One region of the Pseudoalteromonas sp. C8 genome, then DNA from elsewhere that is predicted to be linked to it. Evidence: predicted binding sites of a transcription regulator. Region 1 holds the regulator's gene; each other region holds the start of a gene.
What was found. The regulator sigma-54, encoded in region 1, starts transcription at its own class of promoters, with help from an activator protein. The targets are predictions, from matches to a motif close to GTTGGCACGNNNNTNGNNT.

Region 1 (4,652 bases):
CCTAGCGACAAAGGTAAAATATCGATAGACGATAACGATATTACTCTTTTACCTATGCATAGTCGTGCTAGATTAGGCATTGGCTACTTACCGCAAGAGTCTTCAATATTCAGAAAGCTGACTGTTTATCAAAACTTAATGGCCATTTTAGAAACGCGCAAAGAGTTAAATAAACAAGCTAGAGAAGACACTCTCGATAAATTATTAGATGAATTTAGCATACAACACATTCGTGATAGCCAAGGTATGGCATTGTCAGGTGGCGAACGTCGTCGTGTTGAAATAGCACGTGCGCTGGCAGCAGATCCTAAATTTATATTACTGGATGAACCATTTGCAGGTGTTGACCCGATTTCGGTATTAGACATAAAGAAAATAATAGAACATCTTAAAAATCGTGGGATTGGTGTATTAATTACCGATCATAACGTAAGAGAAACCCTTGATGTTTGTGAAAAAGCCTACATTGTTTCTCATGGGGAGCTGATTGCATCAGGTACTCCAGAACACGTATTAAATGATAAAACAGTACGCGATGTTTACTTAGGCGAGCAATTTAGGCTGTAACATTTACGCCATGTCTTTAAGCATCTGCTAGTATTAATTATAACAACATAAAAGGATTGTTAGAGATACATGAGGCAATCACTACAGCTGCGCATGGGCCAGCAACTTACAATGACTCCACAGCTGCAACAAGCTATTCGTTTGTTGCAACTCAGTACATTGGATCTCCAGCAAGAAATACAAGAAGCTCTCGACAGCAACCCGCTATTAGAGGTTGAAGAAGCAGACTATTCAGAAGACGCTGCAGGTAAAAACGAGCAAAAAGCAGATACAGATGACATAACTGTTAGCGCATCTGCCGATGATGCTCCAAGCGAATACGAACAAGATAGTGGTGAAGCACTTGCAAAAGACACGCTAAGTGACGACATGGCTATGGATGTTAGTTGGGATGAGTACATGAGTGCCGCCCCAGCAGCATCATCGGGTCCGATGCCTGAAGACGAATCAATATACCAAGGCGCCTCTACTGAAACGCTCCATGAGTATTTAATGTGGCAGTTACAACTAACGCCATTTAGCCCTACAGACGAAGCTATTGCTATTGCGATTGTAGAAGCCGTCGATGATTCAGGTATTTTAACACTAAGCTGCGAAGAGATTTTAGAAAGCTTTAATCAAGAAAACGAAGATGATAACGAAGTCGAACTTGATGAAATTGAAGCTGTATTAAAACGCATCCAACTGTTTGATCCTGTTGGTATTGCTGCACGTAGTTTACAAGAGTGTTTGTGTATTCAGCTTAACCAGTTTGACAAAGAAACACCTTACATTAATGAAACAAAAATGATTTTAACCGAGCATATTGATTTATTAGCTGCTCGTGACTATCGTACATTAATGAAGAAAACTAAGCTCAAAGAAGAAGAGCTTAAAGAAGTAATGACATTAATACATACTCTTAGCCCTAAACCTGCAGATACTATTGTAAGAGAAGAATCTGAGTATGTTATTCCTGATGTGTCAGTTAAAAAAATTAAAGGCCGCTGGGTTGTTGAGTTAAACCCAGACAGCATGCCTAAAATTCGTGTTAATAGCCAATACGCGGCAATGTCTCGCACTGTAAAATCCAGTGGTGACAGCCAGTTTATTCGCTCGCATTTACAAGAAGCTAAATGGTTTATTAAAAGCTTAGAAAGTAGAAACGACACGCTATTAAAAGTAACAAATTGTATTGTTAAGCAACAACAAGGCTTTTTTGAACACGGTCCTGAAGCCATGAAACCAATGGTTTTAAATGATGTTGCTGAAATGGTAGAAATGCACGAATCAACAATTTCGCGCGTAACAACCCAAAAGTATATGCACACACCCCGTGGTATATTTGAGCTTAAATATTTTTTCTCAAGCCATGTAAGCACCGAAAACGGGGGTGAATGTTCATCTACAGCAATCCGTGCGCTTATCCGAAAATTAATCGCAGCAGAAAACTCAGCAAAACCATTGAGTGATAGCAAAATAGCGGATATATTGGCTGAGCAAGGAATTAAAGTAGCGAGACGTACAATCGCAAAATACCGCGAATCTCTGGCTATTCCACCGTCAAATCAACGTAAAAGTTTGATTTAAGACGCAAAAAAAAGAGGGTAATGCTTATGCAACTAAACTTAACTGGTCGTCACGTAGAATTAACCGATTCACTAAGAGACTATATTAATACCAAATTTGCGAAGCTAGAAAGACACTCTGATCATATTAATAATGTTCATGTCATTCTCGATGTAGAAAAATTAAATCAAAAAGCAGAAGCCACCATACACGTAAGCGGTGCTGAGTTATTTGCCTCTACAGAACATCAAGATATGTATGCCGCCATTGACTCGTTGATCGACAAGCTCGATCGACAAGTAATTAAACACAAAGAGAAGCTTGCTCGACACTAATATGATGAAATTAAGCTCACTTATATGCCAGGACTGCAGCAAAGCTGCGGTCCTTTTTAATAGCAAAAAAAGAATTTTAGAGTTCATTAGCGAACTTGCTCACGACAAACTTCCGTATTTACCGCAACAAGATATTCTTAATGCTTTAATGAGCAGAGAAAAATTGGGTAGTACAGGTATAGGGCGTGGCATTGCCATTCCTCATGGAAGAATGAGCGGTGCAGAAGAGCCTTTGGCTTTAGTACTCGTTAGCGAAACTCCAATAAATTTTGATGCAATCGATAATCGCCCTGTTGATATTTTCGTCGCACTCATCGTACCAGATGGCGATAACCAGCAGCACTTAAAGACTCTAGCAACCATTGCTGATAAACTAAACAACAAAGATTTTTGTAAACAGTTACGCAGTGCAAAATCAGATGCTGAGCTTTACCAAGTTATTGTCAATCAATCATAGTTTTATAAAGGGTGTTAAATGGAGTTAATTATCATAAGCGGCCGTTCTGGTTCTGGAAAGTCGGTTGCTTTACGCGTTGTAGAAGATTTAGGTTATTATTGCGTAGATAATATTCCAGTTAACTTGCTTCCTTCATTAGTTCGCAGTGTGTCTGATAGCTATGATAAAATTGCTGTTAGCATTGATGTGCGTAACATCCCTAAACAACAAGATGAATTTAACGATATTCTTGAATACTTGCCTGGCTTTGCAAAACCTACGTTATTTTATTTAGATAGCGACGATCAAACATTGATCAAACGTTTTTCTGAAACTCGTAGATTACACCCACTATCAATTGACTCGTTGCCTCTTGATTTAGCCATCAAAAAAGAAAAAGAATTACTTGATGTATTAATCACCCGCGCCGACTTTATGATAGATACAACTGATTTAAGCGTTCATCAACTTGCTGAATCTATTCGTGAAAAGATTTTAGGTAAAAAAGATAAGCAACTGATTGTCACGTTTGAATCGTTTGGTTTTAAATACGGTATACCAAAAGAAGCAGATTACGTATTTGATGCACGCTTTTTACCAAATCCACATTGGGAACCTGAATTAAAACCTTTAAATGGGTTAGATCAACCCGTTAAAGATTATTTGGCCAATCACAGCATAGTGCAAAAATTCACATGGCAAATTCAAACATTTGTACAAACGTGGTTACCGCACTTAGAGCGAAATAACCGCAGTTATTTAACCATTGCTATTGGGTGTACAGGCGGACAACATCGCTCTGTATATTTAGCGCAAACTATCGGTGAAAGTTTTGCAATGACACATCCCAATGTGAAAATTCGCCATCGCGAACAAGAAAAATAATATAGCTGAATAATCACCTGTTCAGCTTAGGTAGAGTAAGTTATGCATTGTGAAGACACTTTTTTAATAAAAAACAAATTAGGATTGCACGCCAGAGCAGCCACCGTACTTGCCCAATTAGCAGTGCAGTTTGATGCGACAATTACATTATTTCAAGATGACAAAGAAGCCGCAGGCGATAGCGTACTTGCACTAATGTTACTTGAAAGTAGCCAAGGCAAAGAAGTAAAAGTTGTATGTAAAGGCCCCGATTCTGAGCAAGCTTTACACGCTGTTGGAGAATTAATAGCACAACGTTTTAATGAACAAGAATAAACAGTTATAAAAATAATGCTCGCATTACTAATGCCCCAACTAAAACAGATATATAAAATAAATACGGTTAGTGACGCCAGTTAACTCACCTCTCCCCATAAAGTAATATAAAAATTTATAAAGGACGCCAATGCCTGAAGCTTTTGAACAAGATTACCCACTACAGCAACTAAAACAGGTGACTAAGTCACTCAATAGTGGTCAATTTGTTCAAGTTAGGCGCATGCTCGCAAAAACAGCTCCTTGTGATACCGCATTATTATTAGAATCATCACCACATAAAATTCGCCGACTCCTTTGGCAGTTGGTTGATCCTGATGTGCAAGGCGATGTTCTTGAAGAACTCTCAGAAGATGTTCGTTTAGGCATTATTGCCCAAATGGAACCTAAGCACATTGCAGCCGCAACAGAAGATATGGGCCACGATGACTTAGGTGAAGTATTACGTAGTCTGCCGGACACCGTTTATAAAGACGTTGTTAGCGCGATGGACATTCAAGACCGTGAACGTGCAACACAAGCACTTTCGTATCAAGAGCGTTCTGCTGGCGCGCTAATGAACACCG
Region 2 (4,652 bases), on a different contig from region 1:
TAATTAATTATTTACGTTTAGTCGGCTTAACACGCTGATTGTGTTTTTTAACTGCTTTACGGATTTGGTTGATTTTAGCGCGTTTATCTTTGCGTTTTTCAGGCATAACAGAAAGCTTAGTTTGTGTTTCGCGGCCTAATTTAACGGTTTTACGCAAGTAGTTAACTGTTTCTAAATCATACTCCATCCAACCACCTTGTGGCACGCGCTTATCAAGCTCTAGTTTACCGTAACGAATACGAATAAGACGAGATACTTCCGCATCTTGAGACTGCCATAAACGACGAACTTCACGGTTACGTCCTTCATTTAACGTTACGTTAAACCATCGGTTAACGCCTTCACCACCCATAGGGGTAACAGTCGTGAATTTAGCTGGACCATCTTCAAGCTCAACACCGCGTAGTAAGTTTTTAACCGTTTCATTGGTTACTTCACCAAATACACGCGCAGAGTATTCACGCTCTACTTCATAGCTTGGGTGCATTAAACGGTTTGCCAGTTCACCATCGTTTGTAAAGAGCATCAAACCTGATGTATTAACGTCTAGTCGACCAACCGCAATCCAGCGATCGCCATCAATACGCGGAAGTCGATCAAATACAGTACGACGTCCTTCAGGATCTTTACGTGTGCTTAACTCACCTTCTGGTTTGTTATACATAATCACACGACAGATTCGGTCTGCTTTTTCTTCAATTTTTACACTGTGTCCGTCAACACGAATCAAATCGGTTTCTTCAACACGGTCACCTAACTTTGCCACTTTACCGTTTACACTAACGCGGTTTGCGTCAATGTATTTTTCCATTTCACGGCGTGAGCCTACGCCTGCACGGGCTAAGACTTTTTGTAACTTTTCACCTTGTATAATACTCATTCGGATGGTTCTCTCACAGAAGGATCGCTCAATAACTGGTTAATTTTACTTTGCTGCTCTGTTGGCAACGCAGGTAAATTTTCAAGCCCAGTTAACGAAAAATAATCTAAAAATTGCTTAGTAGTTGCATATAAAGCCGGCTTACCCGGAACCTCTTTATGCCCTACCACTTTAACCCACTCTCTTTCGAGTAAGGTTTTAATAATATTCGAACCCGTAGTAACACCTCTTACTTGCTCAATTTCGCCGCGTGTAATGGGCTGCCTGTATGCAATAAGTGATAATGTTTCCAGTAAAGCACGCGAGTATTTTGGTGCACGTTCTTGCCACAAGTTATTTAACCAAGGGCTTAAACTACTGCATGCCTGAAACCGATACCCACTACCAACCTCAACTAAGCGAATACCACGAGTTTGAAAATGTTCTTGTATTGTATCTATTGCGTCATTTATTCGTGCCATAGAAATAGCTAAATCTATTAATACGATGTCTTTAAGGTGGCGTTTACTAACAGGCTTATCTGCAACAAAAATAGCTGCTTCAATGATCTCAACTAGTTGTTCATCACTAATTCGTCGACCCGCCATACACACTCTTAACAAATAAAAATACACAGCCATCTATTATGACAGAACAACACCAAACTAGGAAAATATATCTATCAAATAACTAAATTTAAAACACAAAAAAGCCAGTGACTAGCACTGGCTTCTTTGTTGCTTATTAAAATGACAACTATTAGCTGTGTTTAATGGCTTCTAATGCATCATCTTCAGCTACTGCGTTACCGTATTTTTTAATGTAACCCATAAACTCGCTTTTACTGATCCGCTTATCTTGGTTTTTATCCATATAACCAAAATGATTTGAAATATCATCATCGTTACCTTCAACTACCGAGATATAGCCATTACTGTCGTTATCTAGACTTGCAAAGCTGCTTTCAATTTTATCGAATTTAGCAATTTCAGCTTTAAATGCCGACTCACTTACTTCAGAATCAGTAGCTACTTTACCATTGTTTAACTTCATGTAAGTGTTAAATTCTTTGCGGCTAATTTCGTTATCCATATTGGTATCAATATTTGAAAAGTGACTCCAAATGCTATCGTCATCAGCTTCAACTTTTGAGATGTAGCCATCGCTATCATTATCTAAACTTGCAAAGTCACTGTCTATTCTTTCAAGACCTTGATTAGATGAACAAGCCGCTAGGCTTAATGATGCTAAAATAGTGGCTGCTAATGTTAACTTTTTCATAAGACGTATCCTTCGTAATCAATTAAATGTCACTTTAACTAATACAAATCCAATGCCAACAATAGTTAACTTATAATAATCAATAACTTAATCTCAATCGGTATATTTATTAAGCAGTTTCAATAAATTAAGCTTGCAAGCTTTGCAAACTACCTTGTAATTTTTGCAAAAAAATACCCGGTAAAAACCAGGTATTTCAATTTTACTTATATAGTTAAGCTAACAATTAGATTGCTGCGTTTTGGTAGCGCTTAACAAACTCAGTAACGTTTTGACCATTACATTTTAATGAGTTCAGGTTACCAATTTTTTGACGAACAGGTGCTAAACCTTGTTTTAAAGCCGTCATACATAGTTGAGTTTCTTGTTGAGCGTCTTTTGCAAATACTTCTACTTTCTCAACTGATGCGTTGCTTAATGTCGTTTTTTTAGCAATATCACGAATATCTTCGCCATTACATAAAATGCTTTTAGAAAAACGAGATAGGTAAACACCGTGCTGGGCAGCTTCTTTACGAGCAACGCTAAAGCCTTCGTTTGCACTTAGTACGCATAACTTAGACTCAATTTTGTTATCTTGGCTAAAGTAAGTATTGCTTTGTGCTGACGCAGTTGCAGATGCTAGTAAAGCAGTGGCTAAAAGTAGTTGTGTTTTCATGAGAGATCCTATTTGAACGAGCTAAACAAGTGAATTTCGCGCATTATATATTCAATAAAGTTAAGTTCAATTGAATTTTTTATTTATTTAAATAATTAATATTGTATTCACAATCTTCAAACTTTACCCATCATTTGATCAACATTTACGCAGCTATTATCTCAATTCAGTCATGTTATGTACGCGTATTTACTGATACAATTTAAGCTATTAAATAGAACCAATTTTAAGGTAAATTTTATGAAAGTGATTTCTTTCAATATCAATGGTCTGCGTGCTCGTCTTCACCAATTACAAGCAATTATCGACAAACATCAACCAGACGTTATTGGCTTGCAAGAGATTAAAGTTCACGACGAAGCATTCCCATTAGAAGATGTACAAAAAATGGGATATCACGTCTACTTTCATGGTCAAAAAGCGCATTATGGCGTAGCTATGTTATGCAAAAAAGAGCCTAAATCGGTCTTAAAAGGTTTTGCCACCGATACAGATGAATCGCAAAAACGCATGATAAGCGTCACTATTGAACAAAAAAACGGTCGCGATCTTACTGTCATGAATGGCTATTTCCCACAAGGTGATAATATTAATCACGAAACTAAATTCCCTTATAAACGTCAATTTTATAAAGATTTAATGACACACCTTGAAACCAACCACACACCCGATCAAGATGTAATTGTCATGGGTGATATCAACATATCACCCACCGATTTAGATATTGGTATTGGCGAAGTAAATGCTAAACGTTGGTTAAAAACAGGTAAATGTTCTTTCCAACCGGTAGAGCGTGAATGGCTTGCAACATTACTTAATTGGGGTTTTAAAGACACATTTAGAGAGCAAAACCCCGAAACAGACGATCAATACTCGTGGTTTGACTATCGCTCTAAAGGGTTTGTAGATAATCGAGGACTTCGTATAGATGTCGTCCTTGCAACCAATGAGCTTGCAGCACGCTGCATAGATACCGGTATTGATTACGAACTCCGCGGTATTGAAAAACCGTCAGACCATGCCCCTATATGGTCAACATTTAAGTAATTATTATGCTCAGCCTAACAATGCAGGGACTGCTTTGGTCCCTTGTAATTATCATTGCTATTTTAAGCTTTGATAAAAAAACATATAAAACATTACTTAATACGCCAGTCCGTCAAACTGGCGTGCTTGCGTGTGCGTTAGTGTTTGCAATGCTTTGGCGAATAAAGGCAGGAATTTTAACGGGCCTTGATTTGCACATACTAGGTGTTACGGCCGCGACATTAATTTTAGGCTGGCGATTGACTATTTTAAGTAGCCTACTTGCCACAGCACTGCTCGCTGCCTTTGGTCAAATTGAACTTGAGCTGTTACCAGTACAACTGCTTATTGGTGCGTTTATTCCTATTTTATTGAGCTATCTTGGCTTTATAATTAGTTACCAATATTTACCTCGTCATTTTTTTGTTTATATATTTGTTTGTGCGTTTATAACCGCGGGATTTATAGCCTGTATAAAAATAAGCCTAGGTGCTTTATTTTACTTAGCTATAGGGCAATACAATTGGCAAGAACTTGCAGATAACTACGTTTATCTAAGTGCCATAATCTGGTTTCCTGAAGCAATGCTCAACGGCATGGCTATAACGATTATGATCACCTATCGCCCGCATTGGGTAAAAACTTTTTACGATAAGGACTACCTAGGCTCATGAGTCTACAATATCAATGCCCGCTGTGTACCCTAGCACTTTTAAAAGCTGATTCAACACTTCGTTGTGCTAATAACCATAGCTTTGATTTTGCCAAAGAAGGTTATGTTAATTTACTGCCTGTGCAACAAAAAAACTCAAAACAACCGGGTGACTC
Region 3 (4,652 bases), on a different contig from region 1:
GGTTGTCGAGTATTTTATTTATGTTGTTTTGGTACATTAAATTATTAGATAAACGCATAATTACCTCGCCGCATTTAATAAGGTGTCAAAAATTTCTTGAGCTGCTGCTAAAACTTGTGCTGATGCTGAGTATGATTGTTGAAAACGCAGTAAATTTGCGGCCTCTTCATCAAGGTTTACACCCGATAGTGATTCATACCATGCCTCAGACTGCTCTGCTAATGCATTAAACGCACTACCGCTTGTTATTGCTTGACCAGTTATAACGCCTATATCACTCACTAACCCTGAATAAGCTTGGTTGAACGTTTTATGGTTGTCGGCCGTTGCTGTTGTTTCTACGTTTAAGCGTACTAATTCGCCATTTTGTAAGTCAGCTAATTTTAAACCATTACGGTTATCGTCAAAGCCGCCTTCGTTAAACTCAAGTGTAAAGGTGTCGCCTGTTGCTGGTGTACCTTCTATGTCAAAATCAAAACCATAATCGCTGTATGGCGTTCCTGCTTGAGATAAAACATTATTACCTGGCGGTGGAATAATAATTGTTGTTGCCGTATTATTTTCATCAGAAATTTGATATTCGTTTGCAGTGCCTGTTTTAACTAGGGTAATACCGCCATTGGTCAAACCGGGAGCGGTGGTAAAACCACCCGATGTCACGCTTGTTACTTCTCCCGCTGAAATAGTAGCGGTGCCTATATTATCTATACTGTTAGCAGTACGGATAGGTGAAGCTAATGCTAAATCTTCGCCGCGCCCGGTTGCAAGCGTTATGCTAGAAGCCGAGTCAGAATTAAGTTTAATTTGAAACTGATCACCCACGTTACCTGTTTTGGTTGTATCTATATTTAATTGTAGTCCGAAGGAGTCTTTTACCGTTGCTAATACTTCTGGTGTTGTAGCTGTTGCCGCTTGATAAGGGACTGCATTTCGAATATCGTCTGCATTTATGATCCCATCAGCTGGGATATCTGCAACTGATGGGTCACCTAGCGGCTCGCCTTTATTATCTACTGGTTGAATAGAAACCGATGCAGCACTCGTATAAGTAATAATAAAGTCACTGGCAGGTAATTCACTGCCTTTACCGGGCTCTACAGTTGCAGTCATACCAGCATCACCAGTATTCGCTTGATACGCATAAGCGCCAACGGTAGGTATATTAAAAATATTACCACCTAGCTGGCCTGTTGCATCCATACCCAATTTGTTTTGTTCGTTAAATGCATCAGCAATAGCTAAGCCCATTTGACCAATTTGGTTTTGCGCAGGGACTAATATGTCATCTCTAAAAGCAAGTAAACCGCCAATTTTGCCTTTAAGCTTGCTTACATCAACTTCAAGCGGCACTGCTTTGCCACCATTAACGTCAAGCGTGAATTCTTTAAAGTTAGGATCAGGATCCCCTGTCATCGAAAATAAGTTAAATGCGCCATTTTGCATAACAACCGCTTCGCCTGTGCCCATAAAAACGAGTTTTTCGCCATTTGGACCATCAAGCGTTTCTATGTCTATTAGCTCTGATAAGTCGCGTATTGCTTTATCGCGTTCGTTATAGGTAGAGCTCGCATCTGCGGCGTTATTAGTGCCATTAACTGCTGCAATATTTTGATTTAGCGTACTAATACTTTGAATGAGTGAGTTTGCTTCGTCTGAAAAAATTTCAAGCTGCTCGTTCACTACACTTTTTTGATCAAGCACGATGCCTGAAAGCCTATCCATTTGATCAATTAAGCTTTGCGCGTCGGTCATTACTAATGAGCGGGCAACGGTAGATGACGGCTGATTTAGTGCTTCTTGTACGTTATTAAATAAAGAGTTAATACCAGTTGATAGATTATTCGACTCTTCAGAAAAAATAGTATCAACTCGATTAGCCTCAGTAATAAACTGATCGAAAAACGATTTATTAGAGGTATCACGATTTAGCTGTGACTGAGCAAACTCGTTCAGTAATCGGTATGTTTCGCCTCGCCCTACTTGGTTATCAACCATAGTAGTAAACTCTGTACGCTCGCGCACATAGCCTTCGGTATTAACATTGGCGATATTTTTACTTGTCGTTTGCAATAGCTCTGAGCTTGCTCTAACTCCAGAACTGGCAATGTTTAATAAATTAAACGACATGTTACTCTACTCCTTGGCGGATCACGTTTGCCGCAATGTCTTTTAGCTGGCTGCTATTGAGCACTTTTTTTATTTTGCTGGCATAATTTGGATCGGTTGCATAACCTGCTTTTTGTAATGAATCTAAAAAGTCGTTTGGTTTTGCTGTATTTTGTAATGCTTCTTGGTAGCGTGGGTTTTGCGTTAAAAAATCAACGAAGTCGTTCACGCTATCTTTAATTGAATCGTAGGCTCTAAAGCTGGCTTGTTTTTTAACGGGTGTACCTTGCTCAAACTCAAGCGTTACTTTGCTTGCTTTATCGCCTTCCCAGCTTTTATCTGACTTAATATTAAATAGGTTATTTGAACTGCCGCCGTCACTTTTATTAATAATGTGTTTACCCCAACCGGTTTCAAGTGCCGCTTGTGCAACCATTACCGCTGGGTTTAAACCAATTTTTTGCGCTGCAGTTTTAGCGTGTTCCCACACTGAACTTACAAACTCTTCTGCATTTTTAAATGTTGGGCTATCGATTTTAGACTCTGCAATATCGACTTTAGGCTCAGCAATATCGGCTTTAGTGTTATTAACGATAAGATCGGGTTGCTTATTTTTTTGCTCATGAGGAAGAGCAGATCCCACTTGTGTATCGCTGAAAATATCGTTGGTTGTTCTAAGTACAGAGCCTGGCATAAAGTTTTTAGACTCAGGCGATAACTGCTGAACAATTAAATCGGCAAGGCCTAACGAGCCATTTGAAGAAAGCTCTGTTGAAAGTTGCTGGTCGTGCATTTCTTCAAAAAACTTTACGCCACTTGAATTAAATGGGCTGTCTTTGTCTTCAAATGCTTCGTTAGCTTTGCGCATTCCTTTGAGCAGCATTTGCGTAAAAATAGCTTCAAATTGTGCGGCCGCTTTTTTGAGCGCAGCTTTAGAGGCATCAGTTGATGCATCGCCACTGGTTAAGGCTTCTTTACGAAGTGAATCTAAGTTGCCTAAATCAAAAAAGTTTTGTTTATCGAGGTGATTAGTTTCCATCGGCTTTTTGACACAAAATGAATAATGCAGTTAAAAATGCAAAAATTGAGCCACTACCGATAAAACAAGGGAGATAAAAATAATAAACTTAAGTTGCTGTAAATAAAAAGCCCTAATTTCAAAAACATAGGGCTTAAGTAATACGTTATTTATTGGCTTGAGTTATTTATATAACAACGAGCTGTCCGTTAATTGCGCCGGCTTCTTTTAGTGCTTCTAAAATAGCCATTAAGTCACCAGGCGCTGCGCCTACTTCGTTAATTGCGCGAACTAAATCGTCAAGGCTTACACCTGGATTAAATACAAAGGCGCGCGAGTCATCTTGATTTACATCAATAATGCTCTGCTGCGTGACAACAGTATCACCGTTTGCTAGCGGGTTTGGTTGTGACACGTTTTGTTGTTCTGCAATTGTTACTGTTAAGCCACCGTGAGTTATAGCGGCAGGCTGAAGCTTAACGTTTTTACCAATGACAATTGTACCAGTGCGCGAGTTAACTATAATTTTAGCGGCCATATCAGCTGGCTTAAATTCTAAGTTTTCGAGTGTTGATAAGTACGATACACGCTGGGATGCATCGCGTGGAGCTATAACACGAATAGAAACAGAATCAATTGCCTGTGCGCTATTTGGGCCAACTAAGTCATTAATTGTTTTTTCTAGGCGTTTTGCCGTTGTAAAGTCTGGGCGGTTTAAATTAAAAGTAATGTAATCGCCTTGCATAAATGGGCTTTCCACGGCGCGCTCAACTGTAGCGCCATTTGGTATACGACCAACTGTAGGGGTGTTAATTACAACTCTACTACCATCAAGCCCTTGTGCGCCTAAGCCACCGACAATTAAACTACCTTGTGCAATTGCGTACACGTTACCGTCTACACCTTTTAAAAAAGTTTGTAGTAAAGTACCGCCACGTAAGCTGCCTGCACTACCAATAGAAGAAACCGTAATATCGATTGCTTGCCCAGGCTTTCTAAATGCAGGTAATTCTGCATGCACAGCAACAGCAGCAACATTTTTAATTTTAGGACTTTGAGTTGAAGGTAGCGTAATACCAAAGCTGTTCAACATGCCTCTAAAACTTTGTTGTGTATATGAGTTTTGCTCGCCAGTGCCCGGTAAACCAACCACTAAGCCATAACCAACTAGCTGGTTAGAGCGTACGCCTTCAACCATAGACACATCTTTTATGCGCTCAGCACTGACGCTAAACTGCCAACCTAATAACACAACTAAACATAAAGCTTTAAGGCTATTCATGTTGTTACCCTCTAAAATGGAAACAGCGAACTGCTAAAGAAACGTGTAAGCCAACCAGGACTTTGCGCTTCTTGCGTTTGCCCTTTACCTGAGTATTGAATACGTGCATTAGCAATACGGTTTGATTCCACCGTATTATCGGCGCTTACGTCTTGAGGGCGTACTAGCCCTTCTAAACGAATAAACTCTTCGCCGGTATTAAGCGTTAGCCATTTTTCACCGCGAATAACTAAGTTACCGTTAGGT

Region 2: a site for sigma-54 is predicted at 2,182-2,200, ahead of GQR39_RS06150 (EF-hand domain-containing protein). Genes of this name have one in related genera too.
Region 3: a site for sigma-54 is predicted at 3,182-3,200, ahead of flgJ (flagellar assembly peptidoglycan hydrolase FlgJ). Genes of this name have one in related genera too.

What each region holds. Positions count from the first base shown of each region.
Region 1 is NZ_WTKT01000001.1:325,927-330,578, forward strand. It holds gene lptB (LPS export ABC transporter ATP-binding protein) at 1-567, shown strand, start outside; gene GQR39_RS01500 (RNA polymerase factor sigma-54) at 637-2,136, shown strand; gene hpf (ribosome hibernation promoting factor) at 2,163-2,450, shown strand; gene ptsN (PTS IIA-like nitrogen regulatory protein PtsN) at 2,455-2,907, shown strand; gene rapZ (RNase adapter RapZ) at 2,926-3,771, shown strand; gene GQR39_RS01520 (HPr family phosphocarrier protein) at 3,814-4,086, shown strand; gene mgtE (magnesium transporter) at 4,217-4,652, shown strand, end outside.
Region 2 is NZ_WTKT01000004.1:229,734-234,385, forward strand. It holds gene rluB (23S rRNA pseudouridine(2605) synthase RluB) at 8-880, opposite strand; gene scpB (SMC-Scp complex subunit ScpB) at 877-1,467, opposite strand; gene GQR39_RS06150 (EF-hand domain-containing protein) at 1,619-2,140, opposite strand; gene GQR39_RS06155 (hypothetical protein) at 2,367-2,798, opposite strand; gene xthA (exodeoxyribonuclease III) at 3,039-3,845, shown strand; gene GQR39_RS06165 (energy-coupling factor ABC transporter permease) at 3,851-4,498, shown strand; gene GQR39_RS06170 (putative RNA methyltransferase) at 4,495-4,652, shown strand, end outside.
Region 3 is NZ_WTKT01000021.1:15,426-20,077, reverse strand. It holds gene flgL (flagellar hook-associated protein FlgL) at 1-58, opposite strand, end outside; gene flgK (flagellar hook-associated protein FlgK) at 61-2,127, opposite strand; gene flgJ (flagellar assembly peptidoglycan hydrolase FlgJ) at 2,129-3,145, opposite strand; gene GQR39_RS17160 (flagellar basal body P-ring protein FlgI) at 3,312-4,406, opposite strand; gene flgH (flagellar basal body L-ring protein FlgH) at 4,418-4,652, opposite strand, start outside.